3 regions of the Thermodesulfitimonas sp. genome follow, and region 1 is predicted to be linked to each of the others. Evidence: riboswitches for the same ligand, from Rfam matches in the RefSeq annotation. Region 1 holds a riboswitch; each other region holds the start of a gene.
The links. Region 1 has a riboswitch for cobalamin ahead of ACUVTA_RS07085 (S-layer homology domain-containing protein). Riboswitches for the same ligand answer to the same signal wherever they lie in the genome.
Positions count from the first base shown of each region.

Region 2: linked by a shared signal. The riboswitch ahead of cobT (nicotinate-nucleotide--dimethylbenzimidazole phosphoribosyltransferase) and the one ahead of ACUVTA_RS07085 (S-layer homology domain-containing protein) in region 1 are both predicted to bind cobalamin.
Region 3: linked by a shared signal. The riboswitch ahead of ACUVTA_RS04020 (energy-coupling factor ABC transporter permease) and the one ahead of ACUVTA_RS07085 (S-layer homology domain-containing protein) in region 1 are both predicted to bind cobalamin.

Region 1 covers NZ_JBRAIN010000073.1:87-7,656, forward strand. Annotated here, with positions in the region: gene ACUVTA_RS07080 (glycosyltransferase) at 1-1,246, opposite strand, end outside; cobalamin riboswitch at 1,437-1,682, shown strand; gene ACUVTA_RS07085 (S-layer homology domain-containing protein) at 1,805-4,585, shown strand; gene ACUVTA_RS07090 (DUF4430 domain-containing protein) at 4,873-5,568, shown strand; gene ACUVTA_RS07095 (energy-coupling factor transporter transmembrane component T) at 5,541-6,509, shown strand; gene ACUVTA_RS07100 (ABC transporter ATP-binding protein) at 6,482-7,570, shown strand, end outside.
Region 2 covers NZ_JBRAIN010000034.1:578-11,980, reverse strand. Annotated here, with positions in the region: gene mutL (DNA mismatch repair endonuclease MutL) at 1-1,845, shown strand, start outside; gene ACUVTA_RS04410 (class I SAM-dependent methyltransferase) at 1,857-2,645, shown strand; gene miaA (tRNA (adenosine(37)-N6)-dimethylallyltransferase MiaA) at 2,666-3,577, shown strand; gene hfq (RNA chaperone Hfq) at 3,647-3,898, shown strand; gene ACUVTA_RS04395 (methionine gamma-lyase family protein) at 3,925-5,181, shown strand; gene ACUVTA_RS04390 (SDR family oxidoreductase) at 5,243-6,142, opposite strand; gene trxB (thioredoxin-disulfide reductase) at 6,368-7,309, opposite strand; gene ACUVTA_RS04380 (carbon-nitrogen hydrolase family protein) at 7,278-8,141, opposite strand; gene ACUVTA_RS04375 (ferredoxin domain-containing protein) at 8,332-8,829, shown strand; cobalamin riboswitch at 8,912-9,126, shown strand; gene cobT (nicotinate-nucleotide--dimethylbenzimidazole phosphoribosyltransferase) at 9,268-10,347, shown strand; gene fbp (fructose-1,6-bisphosphate aldolase/phosphatase) at 10,444-11,403, opposite strand, start outside.
Region 3 covers NZ_JBRAIN010000030.1:5,717-17,119, reverse strand. Annotated here, with positions in the region: gene ACUVTA_RS04055 (SPASM domain-containing protein) at 1-46, opposite strand, end outside; gene ACUVTA_RS04050 (radical SAM protein) at 169-660, opposite strand; gene ACUVTA_RS04045 (hypothetical protein) at 925-1,092, opposite strand; gene ACUVTA_RS04040 (energy-coupling factor ABC transporter ATP-binding protein) at 1,085-1,939, opposite strand; gene cobN (cobaltochelatase subunit CobN) at 1,911-5,726, opposite strand; gene cbiQ (cobalt ECF transporter T component CbiQ) at 5,728-6,486, opposite strand; gene ACUVTA_RS04025 (energy-coupling factor ABC transporter substrate-binding protein) at 6,483-6,764, opposite strand; gene ACUVTA_RS04020 (energy-coupling factor ABC transporter permease) at 6,748-7,503, opposite strand; cobalamin riboswitch at 7,644-7,850, opposite strand; gene cobS (adenosylcobinamide-GDP ribazoletransferase) at 7,922-8,668, opposite strand; gene cbiB (adenosylcobinamide-phosphate synthase CbiB) at 8,665-9,636, opposite strand; gene ACUVTA_RS04005 (DUF3842 family protein) at 9,633-10,067, opposite strand; gene ACUVTA_RS04000 (translation initiation factor 2) at 10,212-10,481, opposite strand; gene ACUVTA_RS03995 (PHP domain-containing protein) at 10,538-11,377, opposite strand; partial or broken gene ACUVTA_RS03990 (dipeptidase) at 11,364-11,403, opposite strand, start outside.

The DNA of each region.
Region 1 (7,570 bases):
AAAGCCCCCGCGTAATCAGGAAGCGCTCCCGCACCGTCTCGCGGGCCCGCCGCCCCATCACCTGCGCCTGCAGCGGGTGTTCGAGCAGGTAGAGAATGCGCGCCGCCATCTCCCGCACGCCCGCTTCGCCTGGAGCAACGAGGAAACCGTTGTAACCGTCGGCGATCTGGGTGGGGATGCCGCCAACATTGGTGGCCACAACCGGTTTCTCTTTCCACATCCCCTCCGTAACCGTAAGGCCAAAGCCTTCCTTCGTCGAAGGTTGCAGAATCACCGTAGCGGCCCGCTGGAGCGCATTGATCTCCCGGTGACTATCCGGGGGCAGGTTAAGGAGGTAAGCATCCGGCACCTTTTTAACCTCTTCCGCCAGCGCCGCGAAAATCCGTTCGTTTTCCGGGTCGTCGCTCGCCGTCCCGCCGACAAAGAGCAGCTGACACTCCTTCTGCCGCCGAACCTCTTTAAAAGCCTCCAAAGCGTACCGGTGCCCTTTGAAAAGATCAAAACGCGAGACGAGTAAAATGAGTGGCTTTCGCGCCGGATCGGCGATACCGTACTTATCCAAAACTTGCCGGATCTCTGTTTCACTCAGTTCCCGGTTTTTCTCGGAGAGGGGATTGATGTACGGCAGGATGATGAAGGAACGCACCTGCCAGTTGGGGATGTAAGACATCACCGAAAATATCGCTGCGTCGTAAAGCTCTACCAAGGGTTTTAGAAAATCAACCATCACGCAACGCTCTTTGTCAATCTGGATGTGGCACCGCCAGAACCATTTCTGCCGCCGCCGCACCTCCGGAGGGACGAAGGTTATCAAGCCCGCCGGCTGGGGATCATGAATCAGGACTACGTCCGCGTGCTCGTCAACCAACCGGTAATTGGCCCGGTTAGTCTCCCAGTACGCCTTAACGCCTAAAATATCGATCGTTCCCGGGCGGCCCTGCAAGAAATTGTGCAGTTGCTTGGTAAAATTGAAAAACGCCGGCTCACCGGTGAGAACTTCCCAGCTTACGTCAAGACCAAGCGCTCGCTCCAGCGGGATGAGGGAACGGAGCATCTCCGCCACACCACCGCCGAGCCGCGTGGAGTTGACCTGCTGGAAGCGCACCCCGCGCAGTTCTTCTCCGAGCCGCAGGAGATCCGCGATCAATTCCTCTCCGGCAAAGGCTGCATAGGCCTCTAGAGTCTCCGTTGCCGAAAGAATATCGCTTACTTTCTCTGCCACCGGGAGTTCCCTAGGAAGCGCCATAATTCAGTTCGAACACCTCTTAATAAAGCAAATTTTCCGGGGAAATAACCGGCCGGAATTCCCCGCCTACATTAATATAATCGAAAGTCTTTCTCTTTTCTACAGGAAAATTCTCTATTCTAACCCGGCCAGCGCTTATAGATTTGGGCGATAGACAGTCCCCCCAAGGTATGGTAAGATTATGGCCAAAAAAGCAACCGTCGGAACGGGTCCTTTACTCTGCGGTAAAGGCTAAAAGGGAAGCCGGTGCAAATCCGGCGCGGTCCCGCCACTGTGAGGGGGAGGCGCCGCACAAAAGGCCACTGCCCAGCACTCAACGAAAGAATTCCACGTCAGAGGCAACAAGATGGACATAGGTTGGGTTGAGTGCTGGGTGGGAAGGCGTGCGGCGGCGGTGAACCCGAGCCAGGAGACCTGCCCGTTCCGCCAGACCAACCCAACCTACGCGGATAGGGAGGTGGTTTCTTTGTTTCCGGTAGCATCCTGCCGTGGCCTCAAAGCCCCCTTCGGGTGATGCGGTTCCCTTACCTGGAAACAAAAGTAAAGGTGGGAGAGGTCATGAGAAATAACCCGCGCAAGCGGTGTTGCACCGCTTTCCTGGTGGTTATCTGTCTTCTCGGCAGCCTGGCCGGGCTAGCCGGCGGGGCGGCCGCGGCCGAAAACTCGCCTCTGCTCCCCACCGCGCAGGCGGTGCGCTTCCTCACCAAGGAGTACCGGCAAAACGGCTTTGTCAACACCGACGCCGGCGTGGGCGCGTACGCCTTTTACGTCCTGAAGCAAGCTGGGGTGGACGTGAGCGGCTGGCAGCACGGAGGCGTTACGCTCACGGCGGCGGTGCTGAACGGTATTGAGCAGGACCTGGCGCAGGTGCAGGCGACGCGGGCGAAGACCCTCGCCCAGGACCTGGCAGCCGCCCAAGCGCTGGGTCGGGAAGACTTGGTAGCCCGGCTCCTGCAAGCGCTCAAAGAAAGGCAGACTGGCCAGGGTTTTGGGGAGAGCGGCCCGCTAAGCATTTATAGCAATATGCCCGCTTTCGAGATCTTGGCGCGGACCGGGCTGATCGCCCAGCTGAACACCGGAGCGGCAAAACGCTACATCTTGGAAAGTCAGTACCTTGAACCGGGCACACCGCCCTACGGAAGCTGGGGTTCGGCGGACGGCGCCGGGTTCTACGCCGACTTTATGGCGACGGCGGAAGCGGTGCGGACGCTGCACTATTTGGACCCCGGCAAGAAGGACGCCACGGTACAGGCGGCGATCTACTGCGGCCGGGAATGGCTGCGGCGGCAGCAAAAGCCCGACGGGGGCTTCGTCGCCGGGATGGATGACCCGGTGATCGATACCTGCGAGGCGATCCTCACGGCCAAAGCGCTGGGCGAGGACCCCGCGACGTGGCGGAGCAGCGCCGGGAAGAGCCCGGTTGATTACCTAACGGAAAAGGCGCTGAATCCTGACGGCAGCCTGGGCACCTCCGGTAACGCGATGGACGCCACTTGGGTGCTCTGGGCGCTCAATCTTTTAGACAAACAGTTTTACCTGTCGCCATCCAATCCTAACCTTAGCCCCGGCGAGAGCAGTCAGCTCCGCGCCGTCTGGCAGGATGCCTACGGCCAGCACAACGTGACCGCCTACGCCGCCTGGGTGGCGGCCGACGCCACTATCCTGAGCGTGGATAACGCGGTTTACAAGGGCCGGATAACCGCTAAGAACGCCGGGACTACCACCGTAAGCGCCGTTTACGGGGGCCTGACCGCCAGCGCCACCGTTACCGTGAAAGCCCCGGTCAGCGGCGGCGCCCCCGCCGTGATCACCCCGGGGTTAGCGGTCGTCGGGATGAACGGTGAACTCCTCTTCGGCCCGGCCTACGTCGCCGTCACGCCGGGCAACAGGTGGGGGCTGACGTCCCTCGGGCTTTTAGACGCCTCCGGGCTCCCCTACCACACCTCCGAGTGGGCGTGGGGAATCCTCGTCGACGCGATCGCCGGCCAGGCTAACAGCAGGATGGCCGGCTGGATGTACGCCGTCAACGGGCAGATCCCGATGGTGGGGCCGGAAAAATACAGCCTGAAAGACGGTGACCGGGTAATCTGGTACTACAGCAAGAGCATGGAGCAGCAGCCGCCCAAGTGGGAAGACCTGGTAGCGCGCACTGCCGGCGGGGGCTACCAGGCGCCGCACCTCCCGCCCGCGGTGGACGACAGCGCGATGGAGGCGGCGCTGGCGAAGGCCGCCGCCACCGGCCGCACCGAACTCACCGCCGGTAGCGGGGAGAACACGCTCACCCTTACCCCCGGCCAGTTCGCCAAGGTGGCCGCCGCAGCGAAGCCGCTTGCGGTGAGTATCCAGAAGGTAGTCTTCCTGCTTCCCCCGCAGGCGCTCAAAGCCGTAGCGGGCGAAGTAGCGGCCGCGGCGCGCCTCCAGATTCAGGCGCAGGAGCTCTCCCCAGCGGAAGCCCAGCCCCTTGCCGCCGCGCTGCCGGCAGCAGAGAAGCTGGCCGGCGCGGTTTACGACCTAGCCCTCTTGGCCACAGACAGCCAGGGCAAGACGAAAACCCTTTCCTCTTTCCCGGGTTGCTATCTCGCCCTGCCTGTGCCCGAAGCCGCAAGTAAGGCAGCGGCAGACGGGCGTCTTCAGGCCGCTTACTACAACGACCAGAAGAAAAGCTGGGAAAAAATCGGCGGCGTCTACGACCCGGCCGGGAAGAGCATCCTCTTCCGGACCGAGCACCTCAGCAAGTACGCCCTTGTGGAAGATACGGTGACCAAAACCTTCGTTGATACCCAGGGTCACTGGGCCGGAAAGGAGATCGCCTTCCTCGCCAACCGGGATCTCGTCGCCGGGGTGGATAAAGACCGCTTCGCCCCGGAAAGGCCGGTCACCCGGGCCGAGTTCACGGCGCTCCTCGCCCGGCTGGCGGGATTGGCCCCCGCCTCCGCGGGCGCGGCCCGCTTTACCGATATACCAGCCGCGGCCTGGTACCGCGGGATGGTAGGCGCCGCGGCGGAGGCGGGTTTGGTTACCGGCCTCGGTAATAAAAGCTTCGGCCCCGATAAACCCATTACCAGGGAGCAGATGGCGACCATACTCGCGCGCTTCTTAGCGCTAAAGAAGATCGCGGCGCAGCCTGGCGCGGAAGAAGTCCCGGCGCTTCTCGCCCGCTTCGGTGACGCCGCTAACATCTCTTCCTGGGCGCGGGGGGCTTGCGCCCTGGCGGCCCGCGCGGGACTGGTGACCGGGCGGGCGAACGCCCGGTTCGGGCCGCAACATGAGGCCACCCGGGCCGAGGCGGCAACGGTTCTTTACCGGCTCTACGCGCGGTGGCAGCAACCCACCGAATAGCAGCCCGGCCGGTTAACCTGCGGGGTTAGACAGGCACAGCAGGTCCTGCGGCAAGACCGGTGCCGCGCCGTATGACGAGCCGCGAACCGCACTTGGCGAGGTGACGGCTCGGAGTCCGGATGCCGGCACGGACGCCGGCAAGCGCAACCGAGGCAAAGACGCCGAGTTTGCGCGGTGCCGGACGGAGAGCCGGAGACGAGCGTCAGTGCGGTCGGTGAGGAATCTGGCGCGAGCCGGTCTGCCCAGGGCCGATTCATCGGTTTTATGGATGTTAAGGGAGTGGTTTTATGCGGCGGGTTTTAACCTATCTTATCGCCGTGGCTGTGATCCTGCTCGGCACGCTTGGGCCGGCCTTCTACCTGCACAAGGTCCTGCCGCCCCACCCGCCGCCAAAGACACTGGCAGAACGCGTAGCCCGGGCTCCGGCTGCCCGTAGCCCGGGAGAAGGTAGCGGGCAGACCAAAAAGGCCGCCCCAGCAGCAGACCGGTTGACAAAAGCAGGTAAGCAAACTGGCCAGAGAGCCGCCGGTGCACCGGCGCCCGTCGCGAAGACTGCCGCGCTGGGCAACGCCGCCAAGATCGAAAGTAAACCGGCCGCCTCCGGAAGCAGCGCTGCCGCCCCGGCGGTGCCGGCAGGCTGCCAGGTGGGGATAGCGGTGGTCGGTAAAAACGGGGAACTCCTCTTCGGCCCCGCGACGGTGACGGTAAAGCCGGACAACCGCTGGGGGGTTACAGCGTTAGGAGCGCTTGACGCCACCGGCCTGTCTTACGCGATGAAACCGACCTGGCCCGATTTTGTGGACGCGATCGCCGGCCAGGCCAACAGCGGGATGGCCGGCTGGATGTACGCCGTCAACGGCGAGGTCCCGATGCATATGGCCGACAAGCACCCGGTAAAGACGGGCGACCGGGTGATCTGGTGGTACAGCCGGAGTATGAGCCAGCCGCCGCCCCGGTGGGAGGATTTAGCCCGGCAGAAGTAGAGGAGCAAGCGATGTTCACGGAGCTTTTTTACCGGGATAAAGGACTTTTCCTGCAGGGCCTTCACCCGGCCACGGTCTTAGTTTACCTTACGGTGCTGCTCATCCTGGCCCTGGTCTTCGCCAACCCGCTCTATCTCCTGGCTTTGCTCCTCCTCCTGGCGCTTTTAATCAGGGAAGCGGAGGGCGTGCGGGCCTGGGAAGCTTTCTTAAAGGCCGGTGTTTTTCTGATGCTGGTGGTTATGGCGGTCAACCCCCTGGTGATCCGGGCCGGCAAGACGATCATCTGGCACGGCCCGCAGGTGCCGTATTTGGGCAGGCTCGACGTTTCTCTGGAGGCCTTCTATTTCGGTGCCGTGGCGGGCCTTCGGCTCCTGGTGCTGCTGAGCATCTTCTGCCTTTACAACTTAGTACTTAACCCCGACCGGCTCCTCAACCTTTTTTCCGGGATCGCCGGCCGGTCGGTCTTAATTATCACCTTGGCCACCCGCCTACTGCCTACGATGGCCCAAAACCTCCAGCGGATCGCCACGGTCCTGCGGCTGCGCGGCGTTGACCTGGAGGCGGGCGGGCTGCAGCAAAAGGTGAAGGGTTACGCCTGCCTTTACAACATCCTCCTCCTCTCCTCCCTCGAAGACGCACTGGCGGTCGCCGCCTCGATGCAGGCGCGGGCCTTCGGCAGCGGCCGGCGCTCGGTTTACCGCCGGAATATCTTCCGGCCCAGGGACGCGCTCTGCGCCGGCGGGAGCTTCTTGGCGCTTCTCGCCGCCTGCTGGGGCTGGCGGTACGGTTACGGCCGGTTCACCTTTTACCCAGAGGCGGACTACCTGATTAGAGACGGGGCGACCCTCGGCGTGCTTGGCGTCGTGCTCCTTTACCTTTCGGTGCCGCTCATTCTGAGTGTGGGGTGGAAGCGTTGCCGCTTTTTACGCTCGAAAATCTGAGCTACTGGTACCCGGAGCGCGAAAAACCAGCCTTGAAGGAGCTCAACCTCGCGGTCGAAGCGGGCGAGTTCCTCCTGGTCACGGGCGGCTCCGGTTCGGGCAAGTCTTCGCTGGCCAGGGTGCTGGCCGGGCTGATCCCCGGCTTTTACGGGGGGCGGATCGCGGGGCGGGCGCTTTTCCGCGGCACGCCGCTCCGGAACCTTGACCGGCGGAAGTTGGCGCGGGAGGTGGGGATCGTCTTTCAGGACCCGGAGCAGCAGATCGTCCAGACACAGGTGGAGGCGGAGATCGCCTTCGGGCTGGAAAACATAGGCCTCCCCCCGGAAGAGATGGCGCGCCGGATCGCGGAGGTGTGCGGGTTTATGAACTTGACCCCGCTGCGGAAGGCCTTTACCCCTACCCTCTCCGGCGGGCAGAAGCAGAAGTTAGCGCTCGCCGCGGTGCTGGCGATGCAGCCCAGCGTGCTCATCCTCGACGAGCCCACCTCGCAGCTCGACCCCGTGGCGGCGGAGGAGATTTTAAACCTGGTTAAGCGGCTTAACGAAGAGATGGGCCTCACGGTGATCCTGATTGAGCAGCGCCTGGAGCGGTGCTTCCATCTCGCTGACCGCGTGCTAATTATGGCGGAGGGCGCGGTTGCCTGCGCCGGCACGCCGGCCGAGGCAGCCCGGGAAGCGGCGAAAAAGGGGCTGCCCTTCCTGCCGCCGGTGGCCAGGCTTTTCGCCGGCCTCTCCTTGAGCCCGGTCCCGGTGACGGTGAAGGAAGGGCGCCGCCTTTTACGCACCCGCCTTGCCGGCGCCAAACCGGCGGGGGATCCCGCCCCGGAGCCGCAACCCGCAGGGCCGCGCGACCGGGAAAGCGTCGCGCGCCTGGAAAACGTCTGGTTTACCTACCCGGAGGGGCGGGAGGCCTTGAAAGGGGTAAACCTAACGGTGGGCGCCGGGGAATTCGTCGCCCTCCTCGGCGAAACCGGCGCGGGCAAGACCACCGTGCTTCGGTGCATGGCCGGGCTGCTTGCGCCGGGCCGGGGCAGGATCACCGTTTTGGGCAGGGAGCTGCGC
Region 2 (11,403 bases), on a different contig from region 1:
GACCGGCCGGCGTCGGTGGTGAAAGAACTGGTGGAAAACGCCTTCGACGCGGGAGCGAGCTGCGTCGAGGTGGTGGTAGAAAAGGAACTGAAAAGCATCACCGTCCGGGATAACGGCTGCGGGATCGCCGAAGCGGACGTTCTGTTGGCCTTTGAGCGGCACGCGACGAGCAAGATTACCTGCGGTGCGGATCTCGAGCGGATTACCACCTTTGGCTTCCGGGGCGAGGCGCTGCCAAGTATCGCTGCGGTGGCCCGGGTAGAGCTAAAAACCAGGGTGGCCGATGCGGTTGGCGGGACCCTTGTGCGGATCGAGGGCGGGCAAGTGGTTGATTGCCGGCCGGTGGGGGCGCCGCCCGGGACGACGGTAACGGTAGGCGACCTTTTTTACAACACGCCGGCGCGGCGGAAGTTTTTGTGCTCGCCGCGCGTCGAATTGGGGCACGTGACGGATATGACTGGGCGTCTGGCGCTCGGCCGCCCGGATGTTGCGGTGCGGTTGGAAAGCGGCGGGCGGGAACTCTTCCGCACGCCCGGAACGGGGCTGGCGGGGGCGGTGCGGGCGATCTACGGGGAGGCGGTGGCGGCGGCGCTCGTCCCGGTGGAGGCCGAAGGGGCAGGGGTGCGGCTGACGGGTTTTGTAGGCAGGCCGGAACTCGTGCGGACCACCCGCCGCGGGCAGACGTGGTTCGTTAACGGGCGCTACGTGAAGCACGGGGGGTTAACGGCGGCGGTTTACGAGGCTTACGGCACCTTACTGCCGACCGGCAAACACCCCTTTTTCGTGCTGCACCTGACGCTCGACCCCGGGTTTGTGGATGTGAATGTCCACCCGCAAAAGCTGACGGTCCGCTTCGACCGGGAGCGGGAGGTCCTCGCTTTTGCGCGCGGTGCCGTGAAAAAGGCGCTTTTTGGCCGCGCCGTCCTGATTCCCGGAACGGCGGGAAAAGGGGCGGCGGGTGGAACGCCCTCCGGAGCCGGTTTCCGGCGGGTGCTTCCTGACTGGTTACCCGGGCGAGGGCCTGTCCCCGGCCTTTTTATCAGGGAAGAGACCGAACGCTACGGGGCGGGGGCTGTGGCTACGGCGGCAGAGGCGGCAGCCACGACGCGGCTACTGCCGGGCGAAGGGGGACCCCCCGGAGCCGGCAGCGAAGGGGATACCGCGGCCGGGACGCCGGGAATCCTTCTGCCGGGGGCGGGAGCTCTTCCGGCGGGTGTGGCAGAAGCCGTTTCCCCCGGGGCGACAAGCGACCCCGGGGCGGTGAGCGCCACTTTCCCTGCCCTTGAGTACCTCGCTTTTTTGCCGCCCACCTACCTTTTAGCTGCCGGGCCCGAAGGACTTTACCTGATAGACCAGCACGCGGCGCACGAAAGGGTACTCTTTGAGGCGTTCGGGGTGGCTCTGGCCCGCGGGGGGATCGTCAGCCAGTTGTTAGTGACCCCGGAGCTGGTGGAGGTCCGGGGCTTTGCTCCGGAAGTGGCGGAAGAACTCGAGCGCTTCGGCTTTTTAGTGGAAGCTTTTGGCGAGGACGCCGTGCTGCTCCGTGGTGTGCCGGCGGGTGTGAGCGTAGAGCGCGGGCGGTTGTTGCTGGCGGAGCTGCTCGCTCTCTTTACCGCGGGGGAGCAGGCGGGCGGGGGGCCAGGCGCGGGCCGGGAAAAGGCGGCGCTCGCTTCGCTTGCCTGCCACGCGGCGATTAACGCGGGCGAGCGGCTTGCGGTTCCGGAAGCGGCGGCCCTGATTAACCAGCTGGCCGCCTGCCGGGAGCCTTTCACCTGCCCCCACGGGCGTCCGACTGTGGTTTGCCTCGGTTACGGGGAGCTGGCGCGGCGTTTCGGCAGGAGGTAACGGTTTTTAGCGTGCGGGTTTTAGTGACGACGACCCACGGGGCGGGTGAGGATGCGGCTGCGGCAGGCCAAGCGCTGGCGGTTCGGCTGGACGTTCCCTTTGTGCCGCGCGGCGGTCACGGTCTGGCAACGCTGCTATCCCGAGAGGGGGCGGAGGCGGCGCTAGTTTTCGGACCCCAGCGTCTCAGTCTTTGTTTTTACAGGGACGGCCGCCGGGAAGAGTTCTTTTTCCATCCCGGAACCGCTTTGCTACGCATAAAGAATATCCTTGCTGGGAAACCTGACCAGATGATACAGGCGATGGCGCTCCGTCCCGGTGATACGGTTCTCGACTGCACCTTGGGGCTCGGTGCCGACGCGATTGTGGCGAGTTTTGTTGCCGGGTCCCAGGGCCGGGTGGTGGGGGTGGAGAAAGTGGCCCCGTTAGCGGCGGTGGTTGAGTACGGGCTGCGCCATTACGCGGCGGAACCGCTCCTCACGGCCGCGATGCGGCGGATCGAGGTGGTGGTGGCCGACCACTATGATTATCTCCTGCGGCTGCCGGCGGCGAGCTTCGACGTTGTCTATTTCGACCCTTTCTTCCGGGTACCGGTGAAGGGGGCGGCGCAGGTTGCGCCGCTGCGGGCCGTCGGGGAGAGAGCGCCTCTTAAAGAGGAGGCGGTGCAGGCGGCCCTCCGGGTGGCGCGCCGGCGGGTGGTGCTGAAGGAGCGGCGGGGAAGCGCGGCGTTTACCCGCCTGGGTTTTCGGGAATTCTGCGGCGGGCGGCACGCCCACATCGCCTACGGTGTGAGGGAAAAATGACGGCGAGGCTGCCATTGTTGGTGATCACGGGACCAACGGCCACAGGGAAATCAGCGGTTGCGGTCGAGGTAGCGCTCCGGGTCGGGGGCGAAGTGATTTCGGCCGATTCGATGATGGTTTACCGGGGCATGGATATCGGCACCGCCAAACCAACACCGGCGGAGCGCAAAGGGGTGCCGCACCACCTGATCGACATCGTGGACCCGGAGGAGGGTTTTAGCGTCGCCGCTTTCCAGGCGCTGGCGCGGGAGCACATCCGCGAAATCAGCGCGCGGGGCCACCTGCCCATCTTGGCTGGCGGTACGGGGCTTTATATCCGGGCGGTGGTAGAGGGGTTCCGCTTTGCCGGCGGCGTGGACCGGGAGCTGCGGCGGCGTCTGGCGGAGGAGGCGCGGCGTTTCGGCCCGGTTTACCTGCACGAGCGGCTCCAGGCGGTCGATCCGGAAGCGGCGGCGCGGATCCACCCGCACAATGTGAAGCGGGTGATCCGGGCGCTAGAGGTTTTCTACCGGACCGGCCAGCCGATTTCGGCAGCAGCCACCGCGGCGGCACCCCAGTACGACGCGCTTGTTTTCGGGCTTTACCTAGAGCGGGAAGAGCTTTACCGGCGCATCGAGGCCCGGGTCGATGCGATGCTCGCGGCGGGACTGGTTGACGAGGTCAAGCGTCTTCTTGCCCGGGGCGTGCCCCGCGAGGCGACCGCGATGCAAGCGCTCGGCTATAAGGAAATCGCGGCCTACTTGAGGGGGGAGGTGACCCTCCAGGAGGCGGTCCGCCTCCTGAAGCGTAACACGCGGCGGTTCGCAAAGCGGCAGTTCACCTGGTTTAAGCGAGAGGAGGGTATCCGGTGGCTTGACGTGGCGGCTTACCCCGGTCCTGCGGCGGTAGCGGCAGAAATCGCCGCGGCGGTGCAGGAATATTTCGGGCGGTAGCGAAGGGAAAAAAGACACCCGGAAGAACCGGGCTCCGGGAGAGAAAAAGAGAGACGGAGGTAACAAGAGGTGTCCAAAACCCAGATCAACCTGCAGGATGCTTTTCTGAACCAGGTCCGGAAGGAAAATATCCCGGTCACCGTCTTTTTGGTGAATGGTTTTCAGCTGAAGGGTGTGGTGAGGGGCTTTGACAGCTTCACGGTTATCCTGGATAGCGAAGGGCGGCAGATGATGGTTTATAAGCACGCGATTTCCACGATCAGCCCGGCCCGTCCCATCAGCACCGCACCGCAGCCGCAGGAACCGCGGGCGAACGGGTAGGCGCTAAGGTAGCGGGTGTTTGGGGCGTGGTACGGGACCTGAAGCTGCTGGCGGCGGAAACACTTGAAGAAGTAAAGTCGCTGTGGTGTCGTATCGATAACCTGGCGCTTGCGAACCAGCGCCGGGTACTGGCGGCTTTTCGGGCGGCACGCGTCAGCGACTTTCATTTGCGCGGCTCGACCGGTTACGGCTACGGGGACGCGGGGCGCGAGGCGCTCGAGGCCGTTTACGCGGCGGTTTTCGGCGGGGCGGCGGCGCTGGTCCGGCCCCAGATCGTCTCCGGCACGCACGCCTTATCACTCTGCCTTTACGGGGTTTTGCGGCCGGGCGACGAGTTAGTGGCGGTGCAAGGCAAACCTTACGACACCCTGGAAAAGGTGATTTCCGGCGCGCCCGGCGCTTTAACCGAATGGGGCGTGCGCTACACGCAGGTTGAGCCGCTGCCCGACGGTTCCGTGGACGAGGCGGCGGTGGCCCGCGCGCTGGCGCGGCGGCCCCGGGCGGTGTTGCTCCAGCGCTCTGGAGGCTACTCCTGGCGGCGTGGGCTGCGCCTGCAGCAAATCGGGGCGCTGGTTAAGCTGGTTAAAGAGATCAGCCCTACGACGGTGGTCATCGTGGACAACTGTTACGGGGAGTTCGTGGAAGAGGCGGAACCTCCTGCGGTCGGCGCGGACCTCTGCGCCGGCTCCCTCATCAAAAACCCGGGCGGCGGTATTGCCCCAACCGGCGGTTACGTGGTCGGGCGTGAAGAGCTGGTCGAGTTGGCGGCGAGCCGGCTCACCGCTCCCGGGCTGGGGCGGGCGGTGGGGCCCACGCTCGACTGCCAGCGCCTCTTCCTGCAGGGCTTTTTCCTGGCGCCCCATTTCGTGGCCGAGGCGCTTAAGGGCGCGGTTTTTGCGGCGCGTTTTTTCGCGCGGCTCGGCTTTGAGGTTCTCCCCCGCTTTGACGAGCCGCGCAGCGACATCGTGCAGGGCATTCGCCTCGGCTCCCCAGAAAAGCTCCTGGCCTTCTGCCGGGCGATCCAGGCTGCCTCGCCGGTTGACGCCCACGTCCGTCCCGAAGGCGGGCCGCTTCCCGGTTACGGGGATGCGGTGGTGATGGCCGCCGGCACCTTCGTTCAGGGCGCTTCTCTCGAGTTCACCGCGGACGCACCGGTGCGGGAGCCGTATGCGGTCTACCTGCAGGGCGGGCTCTGCAAAGAGCACGTAATCTTAGGGGTCAGTGCGGCTGCAGAGGCGGTTCTGGGCGACGGGTCTCCCCCTACTGGTAATCTGTTTAAATAGAGGCCGGAAAGCGGCGGGCGTCCGGTGGTGAAACCGGTCCGGGAAAACCTCTGGCGCGTGGTTATTCCTTTTCCCCGCTGTAGAGAGCGGTCAGCCCCTCGCGCAACCCGGCCGGCTTAAACCCGAACTCTTTTTCCACGCTGTCCGGAGCGGTTACGCTGCTGCAACCCATTTGCTTCAGCTCGACCGAGGTAACGGGCGGGTCGGGAAAGAGCTTCTCCATCACGGGAACCACCAAACGCAGGAACCAGACGGGCACGGGAATTTTAATGCGCCGGAGCTTTTTCGCGGCGAGGAAAATCTCCAGCATCTCCCGGTAGGTGAGGTGTTCCGGGCCGCCGAGGTCGATGGTCCGCCGGATGGTCCGCGGGTCTTCAAGTGCCAAACGAACGCAACGGGCGACATCCGCGGCGGCAACCGGCTGAAAGAGCGTCTTGCTGGCGGGATAGAAGACGAAAGGCGGCGGGGAGAGGCGCACCGATTGCTCCATCCGGTCGAAGAAGCCGGAGCCGGGCCCGAAAACCACCGACGGCCGGAGAATCGTCCAGGCCAGGCCGCTGTTCCGGACGATCTCCTCCGCTTCCCACTTAGAGTGGGCGTAGCGGTAAGCCGGTCCGGGCTTCACGCCGAGGGCGCTCATATGGATGAAGCGTCGCGCGCCGGCTGCGGTGGCCGCCCGGACGACGTTCGCGGTTCCCGCCACGTTTATCCGCCGGAAGGTGGTGGCGCCCTGCTCCCGGATGATGGCGACGAGGTGCACCACTCCTGCGCAGCCGGCTGCCGCGCGCTGGAGCGAGGGGTAGTCGGTGACATCGCCAGGCGCGAACGCGGGCCCATCCCCTAAGATAAAACGGGCTTTGGCAGGGTCGCGCACGAGGCAGCGCACCGCGAAGCCGTTTTGCAGGAGCTCCTGGACCACGGCCCGGCCCACAAGCCCCGTACCACCGGTTACCAGGATCACAGGTACCCCCCTCGAAAATAGAGGTTGAACCTTATACTGACAGACCTTTAGCGTCTGTTCTGCGTTCACCGTTTGTCATTTTCATTCCCGGTGGCCCCGCTTAATCGTCATGAGGGACTCCCTTGAAAATACCCCCAGTTGGCGTTAACACCGGCGGCTGTTTCACTCCTGCGCGCACGTTCACGGCGCAGCCCTTTTTCCGCGCGGCGCGGGTAGCCCAGGGGGCTATTGCTGCGGCGACCAGTAGGGTTCCGCCAGGTCTGTAAACGCTGCGAGCGCTGCGGTGGCCCCTTCGCTTACCGCGGTGACGATCTGCCGGACACCGCCGGTCACGTCTCCCGCGGCGTAAACGCGGGGGATGTTTGTCCGGCCGCTCCGGTCAACCACAATAAAGCCGTCAGCAAGCGCCACACCGATGCTGGCGGCCAGCTCCGTGTTCGGCTTTTCCCCGATGGCGACGAAGACGCCGTCGGTGCGGATTTCCCGCGTTGTTCCCTCTTTCAGGTCCTTCACTAGGACGCCGGTGACCGCTTCATCCCCGCGGATTTCTTCCACCACGCTGTTCCAGACGACCGGGATCGCTTCGCGTTTCACCGCTTCCTTCAGGTGGTGCTCCGCGCGGAACTCATCCCGCCGGTGGATAAGTGTCACTTCGCAACCTAAGCTTTTCAGGTAGAGCGCATCAGTTAAAGCGGCGTTCCCACCGCCGACCACGACGACCGCCTTATTTCTGAAGAAAAAGCCGTCGCAGACGGCACAGTAGCTCACGCCGCGCCCGGAAAAGGCTGCCTCTCCGGGGACGCCGAGCTTTCGCGGGCCGGCGCCGGTAGCGAAGAGGAGGGCCCGGGTCGTGTAACGGTCACGGTCGGTGACGACCGTGATAATTTCGCCCGTGTTAATCGCCTTAACTTCTTCGCCTTCCCTGATGGGGACGTAACTGCGGGCGTGGGCGGCCAACTTTTCCGCTAATTCCCAGCCAGCGATTTTGGGGAAGCCCGGGTAGTTTTCCACCGCCGGGATCGCGAGGACCTGCCCCCCGGCCGCCCCTTTGTCGATGATCACCGCTTTAAGTCCGCTCCGCGCGGCGTAGATACCGGCGGTAAGCCCCGCCGGTCCCGCACCAATAATGAGCAGGTCAAACGCCGTTTCCTTTTCCGTTCCGGTCACCTGAAGATCCCTCCGTAGTACTTTTTTCTACTGTAAGCGGCAGCTTTTGCCGGATGTTTTTGAGGTATTCCCGGTCGATTTCCGCCGTGAGGATGGTTTCCCCCGGGCCGGCACGGGCGACAACTTCCGCCCAGGGGCTCACCACCATCGAGTGGCCGAAGGCCACGTAAGGGGCGGCCGGATTGCGGGCCGGCGCTGCCCCCACCGTATAGATCTGGTTATCTAACGCGCGGGCCCGGAGTAAAAGCTCCCAGTGGGCCGGGCCGGTAATCATATTGAAAGCGCCGGGAACCACAATAACCTCCGCCCCGTGGCGGGCCATCTCCCGGAAAAAGGCGGGGAAGCGGATGTCAAAGCAGATCGCCACCCCGATGGTCCCGAGGGCGGTGGAAAAAACGGTTGGCCCGCTTCCGGCGCTTAAAGTGGCGGATTCCCGGAAAGAAAAGCCGCCGGGAAGGTCGACGTCGAAAAGGTGGACTTTGCGGTGGCGGGCGATGAGCCTTCCTTCGGGATCGAAGACAAAAGAGGCGTTGTAAAGCCTGTCGCCCTCGCGCTCGGGGATGCTGCCGCCGACGAGGTAGAGCTGCTCTTCGCGGGCCGCCTGGCTGAGCATTTGCAGGGCTTCACCGCCGGGGTAGCTTTCCGCGTAACGGGGAAAGAGTTCGGCGGCGTAGGGGCAGACGAACATTTCCGGCAAGACCACAAGTTCTGCTCCCCGCCGGGCGGCGCGGTGGACGAGTTCCCTGGCCCGCGCCAGGTTTTCCCGCTTATCATGACGTACGTCGAGCTGACAGACCGCCACGCGGAACCGCGACGGGGGTTTTGCGGCCATCCTTCTCACTCCCTACACTTCCGTATGAGAGGTTAATTCGCGCTTTCCTTTTTATTTCCTGCCGGCAGGTGGATTATATCTGCTTACCGGCTCTTGACAAACAAGCTGCTACCGGCTAATCTTTTGGAAAAAATGGAGAGGAAGGAGGAAGAAGCCTGTGGAAGAGATTGTGGCGCAGGTGGCTGGCTTCATGGCGCTGGCGGCAAAAACGGCGCCGAAGTCGCTCGGGCAGGATTACCTGGTCACCCGTACCCTCACCGGTGAAGCGGTGGGGCGCCTGGCCGACGCGATGGTGGCCTACGGGCGCGAAACCGGGAAGAAGGATTTCGACCGGGACGGGGAGAATATCCGCCGCGCGGCCGCCGTTTTTCTCATCGGGCTGAAGGAGGCAAAACCCTTGGGGCTTAACTGCGGCGCCTGCGGCTTCGCGCGCTGCGAAGACGCCGCGCCGCGCGAGGGCCCGGAGTTCCGGGGGCCGCAGTGCTTCTGGCGGGCGATGGACATGGGCATCGCGCTTGGTTCGGCCGTGAAAACCGCTTCGCTTTTCAACGTCGATAACCGGGTGATGCGCCGCGTCGGCGTGGTGGCGCGGCGCCTCGGGCTCATCGACGCCGATGTTGTGCTCGGCGTCCCGCTCGCGGCCACCGGGAAGAACATCTTTTTTGACCGGGCGCTGAAGAAAGAGTAAGGGCGTCCGCGGCGTGTCGGGCCGGAACGAGCGGGATGGGCCCGGGCGACGAAAAAACGGTCAGCGAAAACCATTCACCTTAAATAAAGTTTCCGCAGCAGGTGCCCCGCATCCAGCACTTAGATTTGCGGAGTGCTGGGTGGGGGAGAATAGGGAAGTCCGGTGCAAGTCCGGCGCGGTCCCGCCACTGTAACGGGGAGCCAGACCGCAAGAGAGGCCACTGGTTGAAAGCCGGGAAGGCAGCGGTCCGGGGTGATGATCCGGAGCCAGGAGACCTGCCTGCTGTGCGCTCAGCTCCGGCGCGGCACCGGGGTCCGGCCTTGGATAATGGTAAAGTCCACGGCAGCGTGGGCTTTTATTTTTGGTTCTCCCCGGCTGCAGGCGCGGCTTAAAAGGGCGTGCCGCGGTCGTTGACGCTAAATTTTGCGCTAATTTTAAATGGAGGTGGTTTACGTGCTCCTTTCCCAGACTATTGCGGCCGTCGGCGAACTCAACCGGGAAGCGATGGCGCAGGCGCAGGCGCGGGTGGACAGCCTGCTTAAACCCCCGGGGAGCCTGGGGCGCTTAGAGGAGCTGGCGGTGCAGCTCGCCGGGATTACCGGGCGCCCCGTCCCGGAGATCGGAGCGAAGAGCGTGATTGTGATGGCGGGCGACCACGGCGTTGTCGCGGAGGGGGTGAGTGGGGCACCGCAGGAGATCACCTACCAGATCCTGCCGCGCTTCCTTGACGGCACTGGCGGCATCGGCGTTCTGGGGCGCCACGTAGGCGCAAAGGTGGTGGTTGTGGATATCGGCGTGGCGCGGGAGGTCACGTGGCCGGGGGTTTTGGTGCGGAAGGTCCGGCCCGGCACGGGAAACATCGCGCGCGGGCCGGCGATGACGCGGGAAGAGGCGGTGCGCGCGGTGGAAACCGGTATCGAAATCGCGCAGGAAGAGATTGCGCAGGGCGCCGACCTCCTGGCGACGGGCGATATGGGCATCGGCAACACCACGCCCTCAAGCGCTATTCTCTGCGCGCTGGCTGGGATTCCGGTGGCGGAGGCGGTAGGCAGGGGCACGATGGTGAACGACGCGGTGCTGGCCCGGAAGCGGGCGGTGGTAGCGGAAGCCCTGCGGGTGAACCGCCCGGACCCGGCAGACCCGCTGGACGTGTTAGCAAAGGTCGGGGGGCTGGAAATCGCGGGGTTGGCGGGAGTGATCCTCGGCGCTGCGGCCCGGCGGATTCCCGTGCTGTTAGACGGTTTTATCACCGGTGCGGCCGCGCTGATCGCGGCCAGTCTCTGCCCGCGGGCGAAAGACTTTATGATCGCCTCCCACCTTTCGGAAGAGCAGGCGCACCGCCATATGCTCGCGGCGCTCGGCATCAAGCCCCTGCTGGATCTCAACCTGCGGCTTGGCGAAGGCACAGGGGCGGCGCTGGCGATGCCGCTGGTCGAGGCGGCGGCGAAGATCCTGAAAGAGATGGCGACCTTCGGCGAGGCCGGGGTGAGTGACATGGAGCGGGATAAGCTGCTGTAACGCTGCCCGCCTTGCCGAAAGCAAAGGCAGCGGCCCTCATTGCGGGGGACCGCTGCCTTTCTCTTGGGATTTTCGGCGTTCTTTAAGGGAAGAATTTTAAGACTGCGGGTTAGCTTCTGCCTTCTGCTTTTCCTGTTCAGCCTTGGCCTTTTGGGCTTTAAGCATCCGGAGGTCAATGAACCGGTCTTTGAGCTTCTTCATCACCATCGGCATCGTGGTGTACTCCATTTCGTCAAGGTGGAGCCGGTGTGGTTCGAAGGGGCCGAGGTGCCGCATATAGTCGGCGATCAGGTTGCAGAGGTTGCGCGCCTGGTCGAAGGCCGGGTCGTCGAAGAGGTCCTGCGGCCCGACGAGCCGCCCGTTGGCTAACTGGAAGCCGAGCGCCACCACCCGCGGCGGGCCGTCAAAACGCGTGGGCGTCGCCTGCCGGAGGCCTACCGGCATTAGCGGGCCGCTATGCGACCCCCGCATCCAGCCCGAAACCAGGTGCGGGTGGGCGAAGGGCTCCAAAACCTCGCCCAGCGCCGGGTAGCCGCTCTGGCACCGGACGATACAGACCGGGTCATCCTTGCCTACGTAGCGCCCCGCCATAAGGTTAAGCCGCTGCGTGCTGGAAACGGCCGCGATCTGCCCGGTATCCTTGTGGAAAATCCGTTTAATCGCGTAGCGGCCGGGCGCACCGATGAAGACCAGCATATCGTAAATATCTTCGGGGGCGTGGAACATGATTTTTTTATCTTCGATGAGGTCGCGCACTTCAAAGATAAAGCCGTTGTGCATTTTGGGGTCGATTACTAGGCCGATAGTATTGAACGGGTCGGCGAATATCTTATAGAGGGGATAGTTCCACGCGCCGGGCTCCGTCTTGTCCGCCATGAAAATAACAATCGGCTCGCTTTCGCGCTCCTCGACCTCCATTTCGGCTACGCCCGGGCCTAGGCCCTTGATATTACCCGAGAAAGCGTCAGCCAGGAGGTCTTGCCCGGCGCCGTAGAGCTTGAGCTTTTTCGCCACCTCGGTGCAGGCAACAAAGGTATCCCAGGCGAGTTGGTGGAT
Region 3 (11,403 bases), on a different contig from region 1:
TTGTTAAAAAGCAACGCCCTCCCCCGCAAGGAGAAATATCACACATCAGCCGGCGCGCAGTCGGGGCGACTATGCCCAAGATAATGTTGGCAAAGTTACCAATAATAATCCTAATGGGAAGAGGATTTTGATAACTCCACTGCCTTCTCTACTGCCTCTATAAAGCACTTAGTCAAAAGCTCCGGCGGTGGCTCCATACCCCGCGCTTTTAAGAGTCAACCGAACGGGATTAAGAAGAACACAGCCAACCTTTTTAGCGTGCAGGAACGCTACTAATTCTGGAAGGTGGCTCACATTAAACCTAGTTACGGTAGTAAGCACATTTAACCCTTTATAGCCAGCAAACCAGTCAATCGCCTGTACAGCTTTGTCGAAGTTTCCGTTACCTTCCCTGCTTGGCCTCTGTCTGTTGTTTACCTGGGGATTGGCTGAGTCAAGGGAGATGCCCACGCCCACCCGGTGCTTTTTCAAAAATTCCACATCCGCTTTTTCAAGCAGAAGTGCGTTTGTCTGGATGCCAAAATGAAACTGATGGCCGAAATCGCTTATTGCCTCAAAGATGATCTCCTTAAGTAGCAGCGGCTCGCTGGCGTGAAACACGATTACCGGCTTTCGGTTTCCTTTCTTCTGCTCGAAATGGTCGGCTACCTTCCCTAACACATATCTGAGCTACTCTCTGCTCATCTGCTTGCCGTTCTTTCTTATTTCTGCCGGGATGTAGCAGTAAGAACAATTAGCGTTGCACCTGTTGGATTCTCAATGCCGTTTGCCATTTCGCTTATCCTCCCGAAGATCGCTTTTCCGCCGTGACGACCCGAAGCGTCGTGAAGAACCCCTGAGATTTGGGAAATTTTAAACCGGGGCGCTAGGCATTATAACACTTTGTGCCTGGCGCCCCGAGACCCCTTATTTACCTCTCCCAAACTATAGCGGCGATTTTTCTTTGGGCACGTCACCATACATCACAAAGTGAGAGAGTCCGTTGGCGGTCTTGACACATTTTAGACGGTAAGAGATAAACTCAGCTTTTGCCTCGGGACCCTTGGCGTTGATACTCTTCTGTTCTTTCCTTTGAACCTTTTCCTCATCCATAGCCACTCACCTCCTTTCCCGGCAACAAGCGCCAGAGATCCTCTTTTGTCCGGGGCACGGCCGCTCCCGACGGCAGCAGACCCCGCTCCCGTAGCGCCAGAAAAACTTCTAACAGCAGCGGCCGCCTGAGACTCGCTTCTTCCATTAGCACCGCATTGGCAAAAATCGCTTCTGGCGAACCACTTCCCAGTAGCTGGCCCCGACTGAATATATAAACTACATCCGCCCAGGTGTAAGCCAGGTCCACGTCGTGCGTCGCCAACACCAGTGTCCGGCCCGCTCGGCTCAACTCGTCAAGGATGCCTACCACCCGGCACGTTTGCGCTGAGTCGAGTCCGGCCGTGGGCTCATCAAGGAGTAGTACTTCCGGCGCCATCGCCAGCACTCCCGCCAGGCAAAGCCGCTTCTTCTGGCCGTAGCTCAAAAAGTGGGGCGCCTTCTCCTGCAGCTCTAAGAGGTCGGTGGCCGCAAGCGCTGCTTCCACCCGCGTCGCTACCGCCTCCCGGTCGAGCCCCTGGTTAGCGGGACCAAAGGCTACTTCTTCCCAGACTGTCGGCGCAAAAATCTGCGCCTCCGGGTCCTGAAAGACAAGGCCCACCCTCTGCCGGAGTGCCAGCAGCTCACGCCGGCTTCGCCCCACCGCTTTACCACGATAGCGGACCTTTCCTGCAGTCGGCTGCATTAGCCCTGCCAGCAGGAGAAAAAGGGTGGTCTTGCCCGCGCCGTTGGCGCCAAGCAGCGCCACTTTCGCTCCGGCCGGGATGGCGAGGCTTAAATTTTTCAAGGCTACCGTCCCGTCGGGGTAGGTGTGGCAAAGGTCAACCGCTTCCAGAACCGGTTCCTGCACCGCCCGCACCTCCCCGGTAAGCCTCTGGGCCCGCAGGCGCCGCCGGCCCTTCGCTCAGCCGCTCCTCGATGTGTCCTTCCATCTCCAGGTAAACCGCTTCTATTTTCTGGCGCGTGGCGGTATCGGCGTTCCACAGCCCCCGCGCGATAGCCTCCAAGAGCCGCGTCGCGATGTGCGCGAGCGCCCACGGGTTCACCGCCGCGAACCAAGCGCGCGTCGCCGCGTCAAAAAGGTACCGCGCCGCCAGGCCCGCGTACATCCAGTCCTCAATCACCTGCGCTGTGGCGTCCCAGCCGAAGATATAGTCCACCAGCCGCGCCAGATCGCCCGCGCCTTTGAAGCCGTGCCGCTTCATCCCCGCGATGTACTTCGGGTTAAGCACCCGCGCCCGGAAGAGGCGCCGCGTTTCCTCCGCCAGCGTCCGCACCTGCACCCGGCGGGGGTCGGCAGAATCCCCCACGAAGCTCAGCGGCTTAGCGCCCAAGGCCCGCGCGGCAGCAATCATTCCCCCGTGGTAGCCGTAAAAGCAGTCATCGTCAAAGATATCCACTTCCCGGCTGTCCTCATTCTTCACCGTGCAGGAAAGTCCCCCGATGCGCTTGGCGAAAACCTCTTTCGCCTCCCGGGCGTACACCCGCCGCCCGTACGCGTAACCGCCCCACGCAAGGTAAGCTTTGGCCAGGTCGGAAAGGTCTTCCCAGTTCTGATTATCGACCAGGTGGTTAACTCCTGCCCCGTAAGCCCCCGGCGGATCGGAAAAAATCCGGAAAAGCGCTTCCTCGCGGGCGGTAGCCTCGTCCTTCCCCGCCGCCCTTGCCGCGGCAAAAGCAGCCTGAAAATTGTGCCGCACCAGGTTCTCCGGTTCCTCCAGCGCCGCCACCAGGCGCACCGCATCGTCAAGAAGGTGAATCAGGTTGAGGAAAACGTCCCGGAAGAGCCCGGAAACCCGCAGCGTCACGTCCACCCGCGGTCGGCCGAGTTCCTCCCGGGGGATCACCTTGAGCCCCCTTACCCGGCCCGTTTCTTCCTCCCAGACCGGCGCGACACCGAGGAGGTAGAGCGCCGCCGCTACGTTTTCGCCGCCTGTCCGCATCTCCGTCGTGGCCCAGATAACCATCCCCACATTCTCTGGATACGCGCCTTGTGCTGCCAGATACCGGGCCAGAAGCGCCACCGCCAAATTCTTCCCCACCTCCCAAGCCGCGCGGGTGGGAACCGCCTGCGGGTCGACGGAATAGAAATTGCGTCCCGTCGGCAAAACGTCAAGCCGCCCCCGGGTCGGCGCCCCGGCCGGTCCGGGAGGAATATAGTTCCCCGCCAAAGCGCTGACGCAAGCCCCGACCTCTCCCGCCGTTGCCTTGAGCCGCGGCCAGACTTCCCTGGCCACGAAATCGAGAACTTTCTCCACCTCCGGGGCCGCGCGCCCGCAAACCGTCGCCACCAGCGCCGGAACAGTTTCTCGCGCAAAACCGGCCGCCGCCAGGCGCCTAAGACACTCCCGGCATTTTTCCGCCACTTTTTCCAGCAAGGCCGCCCCGGTTGCCCCGAACGCGGGCCACCAGCGCCCCGGCGCCGCCGCGAGCGCTTCGAAATCATAACCGAGCGCCGCCGCCACTGCTTCCCGGAGGGCCGGCACCTCACCCTGGGGCAAACGGCAGAGGCTCAGGAGCATCTCGACCAGCCGCTCCCCCGCCGGCACCTCGCCCAGGACGTGGAGCCCGTCCCGGATGAGGCTGTCGCCGATTTCGTGGAGGTAGCTGTGGAGCCGCTCTACAAAGGCCGGGAAGTCGTTGCCCGCCGCCGCCCGGCTCACCCCCAAATCCCGGTCGAGGGAAGACCTGACTACCTGCTCCCAGATCCTTTCCTCCAACACCGGCAGCTTCCCCGGATCAAGCTCCCGTGCCTCCTGGTACTCCCGGCAGAGCGTCTCGAGCGCCTCAAGCTCCCCGTACCTTCCCGCACTGGTCATTACCGGCACCAGATGGTCGACAATGCAGGCCCAGGCGCGCCGCTTGGCCTGCGTCCCCTCGCCCGGGTTGTTGACGATGTAGGGGTAAACATTGGGCAGCTCGCCGAGTACCACGTCCGGGAAACAGGTCGCCCCAAGGCCCGCGCTTTTCCCCGGCAGCCACTCGAGCGTCCCGTGCTTCCCCAGGTGCAACACCACATCCGCACGGAACTCTTCTTTGAGCCACCGGTAAAAGGCGAGATACTGGTGCGGCGGCGGTAAGTCCGGGCTGTGGTAGGCCGCCTCAGCCTGAGCGTCAAAGCCCCGGGGCGGCTGAAGGCCCACGAAAACGTTGCCGAAAACCCTCCCCGGGACCAGCAACTCCCCCCGGAAGCTCAGAACGTCGCCCGGGGGCGACCCCCAGTTTTCTTTGAGCCGTTCCCGCACCGCCTCCGGCAGCCCGGCAAACCACTCCCGGTACTTTTCTGGCGGGATTTTCCCCACCGCCCGGCGCGCCATCTCTTCGGGAGGCAACCAGGCGCTGTCGTTGGTCATCCCCGCCAGCACCAGCCGGAAAAGGGCTTCCGGGCTCTCCGGTAATCCCTCCACCCGAAAACCGGCATCCCGCAGCGCCACCAGCAACCGGAAGAGGCTGGCCGGCGTGTCGAGGCCGAAGGCGCAGCCGATCCGGTCGGTGCGGGGCGGGTAGTTGTGGAGGATTACCGCCACCCGCCGCGCCGCCGGCGGCAGCCGCTTGAGCCGCGCCCAGTTCACCGCCAGCGCCGCCACCTTCGCCGTCCGCTCGGGGTCGGGCCGGTAGCGGACCAGAGTGGCGCCGGTAAGGTCGTCCCGCCCCACCTCTTCGCGGAAAGCCACCGGCACAGTGATCAGTTGCCCGTCAAATTCCGGCAGCGCCATGCTCATAACCACGTCGAGCGGTGTAAGCCCCTGCGGGCTCGCTACCCACTCATCCCGCGCCGTCACCGCCGCAATCGCCTTCACCACCGGCACGCCCAGCTTAAGGTAAAAGTTCTCCGGGGCCCGCCGGTTGTAAGTAGGCGTGGCCTGGGTCTGGGTAAACATGAGGGTGGAGATAACCGCGTCCACCGCCGGCATCCCGTCTCGGTAAAGGAAATTGGCCACTGCCCAGGCGATCCCCCGGCTGCCAAGGGCCGCGCTCGGCGTGGCGTAAAGGAAGACGGGAAGCGCCGCCGCGCCCCGCGCCTCAATTGCGGCCACTAAAAGGTCAATGAACTCCAGATTTTCGGCCAGCCACCAGCTTTGGTAAAAGAGAATGGCCACCACGGGATTCCCCGGAGCGACCGCCTGCCAGAAGTCTTCCGGCGCCACCAACCGCCCCAACCGCGGGTGGTAAATGCCTTCCCACGGAACCGGCTCCGGCGCCGGCGGTGGTGCTCCCTTCCCGGCCCGCCACAGGCACCAGCGCAGAAGCGCCGCGAAGTTCACGGTCCCGCCGTAACTCACGTACCGGCGCAGAAGGTCGTAATCAGACCCGCTTACGGTGCTCAGCGCCCGCAAAGCGGTATCATCTTCCGCCGCTGTCGGCTGGACGTGCAGCGCAATCCCGCGCTCCCGCGCCACGCGCACCACGGCGTCAAACCCGGGCAGCGACTCGGGCCCGCCCATCAGGTGGAGGAAAACACAGTCCGCTTCCCGGACGGCCGCTAAAAGCGCCTCCTCCCCGGCAGAACCACAAACGTCCCGCCGCGCCCGCGCAACAACCGCTATCTCCGGGCAACTGCGGCGTACCTCCTGCACCGCACGGGAAAGTGGTGCCAAGTCCCCTTCCACCGCCGTGTAAAAGAGAATGCGGACCATCCTACCGCCCCCAAAGCCAAACCAGGAACAGCAGCGCCGTGAGTCCCGCGAAGCCACCGACCGCCGCCCCGGATCGGCGGTACTCCCGCGGCGGCACCAGCAGCAAATCCTGGTACCCCCGCGCCAGAAGTGCGGTATAGAGCTGCTGCGCCCGGTGATGGGTCACTAAGAAAAGCTGGGTTGCCAGAAGCCCAAGGGAGTAGAGCTTTCCCCGCCACGACCCGTAACCGCCCCGCGCCGCCTGCGCCAAATAGATCCCACGGGCAACCCGCTCCAGCACAAAGAGGTAGCGGTAGGTAAGCACCGCGATCTCGAGGGGCAGGGTCGGCACCCCTACCCGCCGCAGCACTCCCAGCACCGCCGGCAGCGGCGTCGTAAGCGCCAAGAAATAGAGGTAGGCCACCGCCGCCAGCGCCCGGAGCCCTAAGACGTAAGCCTGGTTCAGCCCCGCGTCGGTAACGCCGACGCGCCAGGCTACCACCTGGACACCCCAGGAAACCGCTTTCCCCGTGGTCACCACCAGCGCTAGCACGCCAGGGAGCAAAAAACCGAAGGGCAAAAGCAATAAGCGGAGCAAAAGGTGGAACGGCACGCCCGCGGCCAAAACCAGCACCGCCGCAACCAGGATAGCCGCCACCGCCACTGCCGGCCCCCCGGTCAGCACCAACCCCAGCGCCACCGTCACAAAAGCGAGCTTCAGCGCCGGATCTACCCTGTGCAACCGGTTATGGTGGGCCCAGAAGTCAAAGGCGAGGATCATTCCTTGCTCTTACGCCCCTTAAGGTAACCTAGGTAGTAGAAGACGAAGCCACTACCCGCCGCCGCCTGCACCGCGAAGGCCAGGCTCTCGATCTCGCTGCTCGGCGGCTCCCAGAGTGGCGCGCACCAGGGCTTGTAGTCCGGTTTGATGGTGCTTACCACCTTCTCGGCCTGGTCATCCGCGCCGCCAAACTCCGCCCCCCGCTGCGCATAAAGCGGGAAAACCGTTAGCGCCACAACGAGGAGCAGCAAAAGGAGATTCTTAGTTCCCAGCGACACTTGCCTTCCCTCCTTCCGGCAAGATGCCGAGCATCTCGAGCTCACTCTGGCCGTACCGCGCCAGCAGGTTAAAGACCACGAGCGTGAGGAGCCCTTCACTCACCGCCAGCGGCACCTGAGTGACTGCGAAGATCCCGAGAAACTTCACGAAGGGCGCCACTACCGAACCATGCTGCGGAAAGGCCACGGCAAGCTGGAAGGCAGTGGTCACGTAAGTCAGGAGATCGCCCAGTGCGGCGGCAGCGAAAACCGCCCAGGAAAGCCGCAAGGGAGCAAGCAGCCGGTAGACACCGTAAGCCACGAAAGGCCCCACCACCGCCATCGAGAAGGTGTTGGCACCCAGGGTGCTCAGGCCCCCGTGCGCAAGCAAGAGCGCCTGAAAGAGCAAAACGATTACCCCTAAAACCGTCATCGGGGCTGGCCCGAAGAGCACCGCTCCCAGGCCCACCCCGGTCGGGTGGGAACAGCTCCCCGTCACCGAAGGCAGTTTAAGCGCCGAGAGAACAAAGGTGAAGGCACCCGCCAGCCCGAGCAGCATCTTCAGCCGCGGCTCACCCGCTACCCGCTGCCGGATCGCCACCAAGCCCCAAAGGAAGAAGGGGAACGCCAGCGCGTACCAGAAGAGACACCACTTCAGCGGCAGGAAACCCTCCATGATGTGCATCGCGTATGCCGGTGGTGCCACCGCGAGCAGGAGCAAACCAGCCAGAAAAGCAGCCCGCAAAGCAGAACGCCCCATTATTTTCACTCCTTACTCATCTTTTGGTAATCATTCCGAGCCGCACAGCTGAAAAAACTAAAAACCCCGGTCGCTTCACGCCTAACCGGGGTCAAAACGGCACAAAAACACCATTTCTCGACCCCCTTCCCGCGAAGGACGCCGGAACACCGCTCAGGGTAGGTCTCCTGGCTTCCGTTCCTCGCCGTCCCCCAGCCTTCCCACCCAGCAGCGGCTGGGCAGTGGCCAATCCCGGGGAAGGCTCCCGGTTACAGTGGCGGGGCCGCGCAGGATTTACACCTGCTTCCCTATTCTCCCCGCACCCTAAGACAAATTGAGTGCGGGGCACCCCGGCGATTCAAGACCTATTCAGTTTGGCACTTATTATAAAGCCTCAGGCTGGTCAAGTTCAAGAATCAGGCAGAGAATTTGTCAGATTTCAGCAGCGAACGGCCAGCCCTACCGCTAAAACGAACACTTCTAGCACCTCGTTAACCGCTCCGTAAGTGTCGCCCGTCAGCCCGCCCAGATGCCGCGTGAAAAAGGCCCCCATAAGGAGCACCAGCACCAAAGCGGCCAGCGCAAGGTATAAGCCGGCCCACTCCCCAACAAGGAAGGCGATTCCGAGAGCTAAAACCGTCGCGGTTACCGTTTCCCACCACGTAGTATAATCCTTGTAGATCCGCCCCTGGCCCTGCGGCCGCGCGTAGGGGAAAAGAAAGATCGCCCAGACCATCCCCCACCGGCTCACTACCGGCGCCAGTAAAAGGGGGTGCCAGGCACCGCCTATAGACGCAAACAGGGAAAAGCGGAGCAACAGTAGCGTAATCCCGCCCATCACGCCAAAAGCGCCGACCCGACTATCCCGCATGATCGCCAGCCGCCGGGCGGCATCCCGCCCACCCAGACCGTCAACCGCGTCGATAAAACCGTCGACGTGCATCCCACCGGTCAAAAGCAGCCCCAGCGCGACTAAAAGAGCCGCTACCACCAGCGGCGGGAAGACAAGCCCCGCCAGGCAGTAAACGCCCACAGACAAACCGCCGAGCAGGAAGCCGACTACCGGAAAGAATGTTGTTCCCCGGCCCAAAACCGCGGGTTCAAAAGGGACATTACCCACCGGAATGCGGGTCAGGTTCTGCACCGCCAGCAGGAAGGCCCAGAAGAGCTCAACCAGCGACTTCATCCCTTACCAACCTCAAAAGCAAGCAAGATGTGCAGCCCCACCCCTGCAAGCAACGCGAGCAGCGCCACCACGTAAAGAAGTCGTACAGCAGCGCCAATATGTTCAGGGGTAAGCGGTACGAGTGGCTCCCCAAGATACGAGCGAAAGCTTAGAACGCCTTGATAGGTCGCCGGACCACCGAGGCGCACCCCTAGAAAACCAGCCACCGCGGCCTCAGAAATGCCGCTGTTCGGGCTCGGGTGCTTGCGCCCGTCACGCCGGATCGTCCGCCAGACCCGCCGCCAATCTCCCCGTAGCAAAACCGCAGCCAGAATGAAGAGCCCCCCGGCCAGCCGCGCCGGAAGAAAATTCGCTAGATCGTCGAGCCTGGCCGACGCCCAGCCCAGGTAGCGGTATCTTTCGTTGCGGTACCCTACCATTGAGTCGAGCGTGTTTACGGCTCGGTAGGCGAGCGCCAGCGGCGCCCCACCGATAAAAGCGTAAAAAAGCGGCGCCACTACCGCGTCCACCGTATTTTCCGCAACGCTCTCCACCGTCGCCCGCACCACACCTTGCGTGTCCAGCGCTGCCGTATCCCGCCCCACAATCGCCGCTACCCGCTCGCGGGCCAGCGGCAGATTGCCCGCTAAGAGGGAGTGCCGCACCGCCGCCGCCGCCACCGCCAGCCCTCGGAGGGCTAAAGTCGTGGCGACCAGGTATACCTCGGCCGCCAGCCCCAAAACTTGATTCCACCGCGAGAGGGCCGCCAGCCCCAGCTTCGCGGCCCAGAAGACCCCTACCGGCAGCAGGAGCGCGAGAAAAACGCCGCCGAGCCGCAAAGCAAATGGCCGCCGGGCAAAACGGCGGATAACTTTTTCTAAAAAAACGATAACCCGGCCGAAAAAACACACCGGGTGAGGCAACCAGTAAGGATCAGCAATCAGGAGGTCTACTACGAACGCGGCTGCTACAACAATTGCCGTTTTCATCCAGACTTTGCCGTAAACTCCGGGAAGAAAAGCGCTTTCACCCGGTTAACCAACTCGTTAATCAGATGGGGTAAGGGCTCGCCCTGATAACCGATCAGCTCAATTTGCCCGGGGATTAAAGGGAGAAGAATTTTCGGCGCGGGGCAGGAGGCAACCGCTTCGGCCATCCGCGGTGTCACTTCGCCGAGCATACTGTTCGGCACCAAGATACCAAGGGGGCCGACAACCAAATCAACGCGCGGCATATTCCAGACAATGGCGTTCTCGCCGCTTGCCCCCTCGTTTGCCCCTGCTTTCAGCATCGCCGACGTTGCCAGGGCGTTCGTGCCGAGAGCCAGGATTTCCACGTCTTCCGGAAGTTCCCGCCGCAGTTTTTCGGTGATGTGTTTGCCGATGCCGCCTCCCTGACCGTCGATGACTGCAATTCGCATACTCTGTCCCCTTTCAGGGACCAAATTATAACATAGGGAGACAACAGAAGAAAAGGCCTTCGGCGAAGCCTAATCAACTGTCAACATCTTAATTCTTTAGAAATAATTCCCAGGTTGTGTATATCTTTATAAATTTTACGGCAGTTACGAATTTTGGCTTTCGCTGGACCGCAATCGGGATTCGAGTTCGACGATCTGCTGGTTTTTCTTTAAAAGCGACCGGGCATAACGCGCATTCGCCCGCTGTAAACGCCGGTTTTCTTTTTCCAGCCGCTTCAGGAAAAGGTTCCGCTCGGCTTCAACCTTTTCGAGAAGGTGAAGCAGCACCCTCCTGCTCAGCCGCACCTGCGCCAGTTTCTCCTCCGTCTCCCGCAGCCGCACCTTGAGCCTACTGATTTCCTCTTCCTGGAACAAGAGCAAACCCTCCCTCTCTTTCGGCCCAGTTCCAGGAATAGTATTATGCCAAACTGTCAAAATTTAGACGTGTTCCCGGCTGCTCGGTAAAGCCTTTCCACAACCCCATATTCAACCACCACTGTCCCCAAAGGATACCGGCGGTCCGGGCCGTGATAGTCCGAACCGCCGGTTACAATCAAGCCGTACCGTGCCGCTAGTCTTTGGAAAAACTCCCTTTGTTCCGGAGTATGTTCGGGATAAACCGCCTCAATCCCGCAAAGCCCAGCGGGTACCAATTCTTCCAGCAAGTCCGCGCCGTCACTCAGCCCCGGATGGGCGAGCACAGCCGCACCGTTAGCTTCTCTGATCAGGTGAACCGCATCAATCGCCCGAAGCCGCGCCCGCGGCACGTAGGCGGGGCAGCCCCGGCCAAGCCACCGCGCAAAAGCCTCTTCTACCGTCCGGACCACTCCCTTATGCACCAGCAGAAGAGCAATATGCGCCCGGCCTACCACTCCGGAAGCTATGGCGGCGACTTCCGGCAACGTAACCGGAATGCCGTGGCTCCTGAGTTTCGCGACTATCTTTGCCGCGCGGGCCCGCCGCTGCTCGGCCAGCCACGCCAACTTAGCCCGAAAATGAGAATCGTTATGATCAATAAAATAGCCGAGGATATGCACCTCACGGTCGTTCTCTTCCGTGCTTATCTCCACCCCAGGCACCACGGTGAGCCGCTTTTTTGCTGCGGCAAGTGCCGCCGCAACACCCTCGACAGTATCATGATCCGTTATCGCAATCGCCGCCAAGCCCATAGCGACCGCCCGCTCCACCACCTGCTCCGGAGTCTCCGCGCCGTCGGACGCCGTGGTATGGACGTGGAGGTCACAGTACCCCTGATTCTTATCGCCAGACATCACGGAACACCCGTGAAAAATTTTCC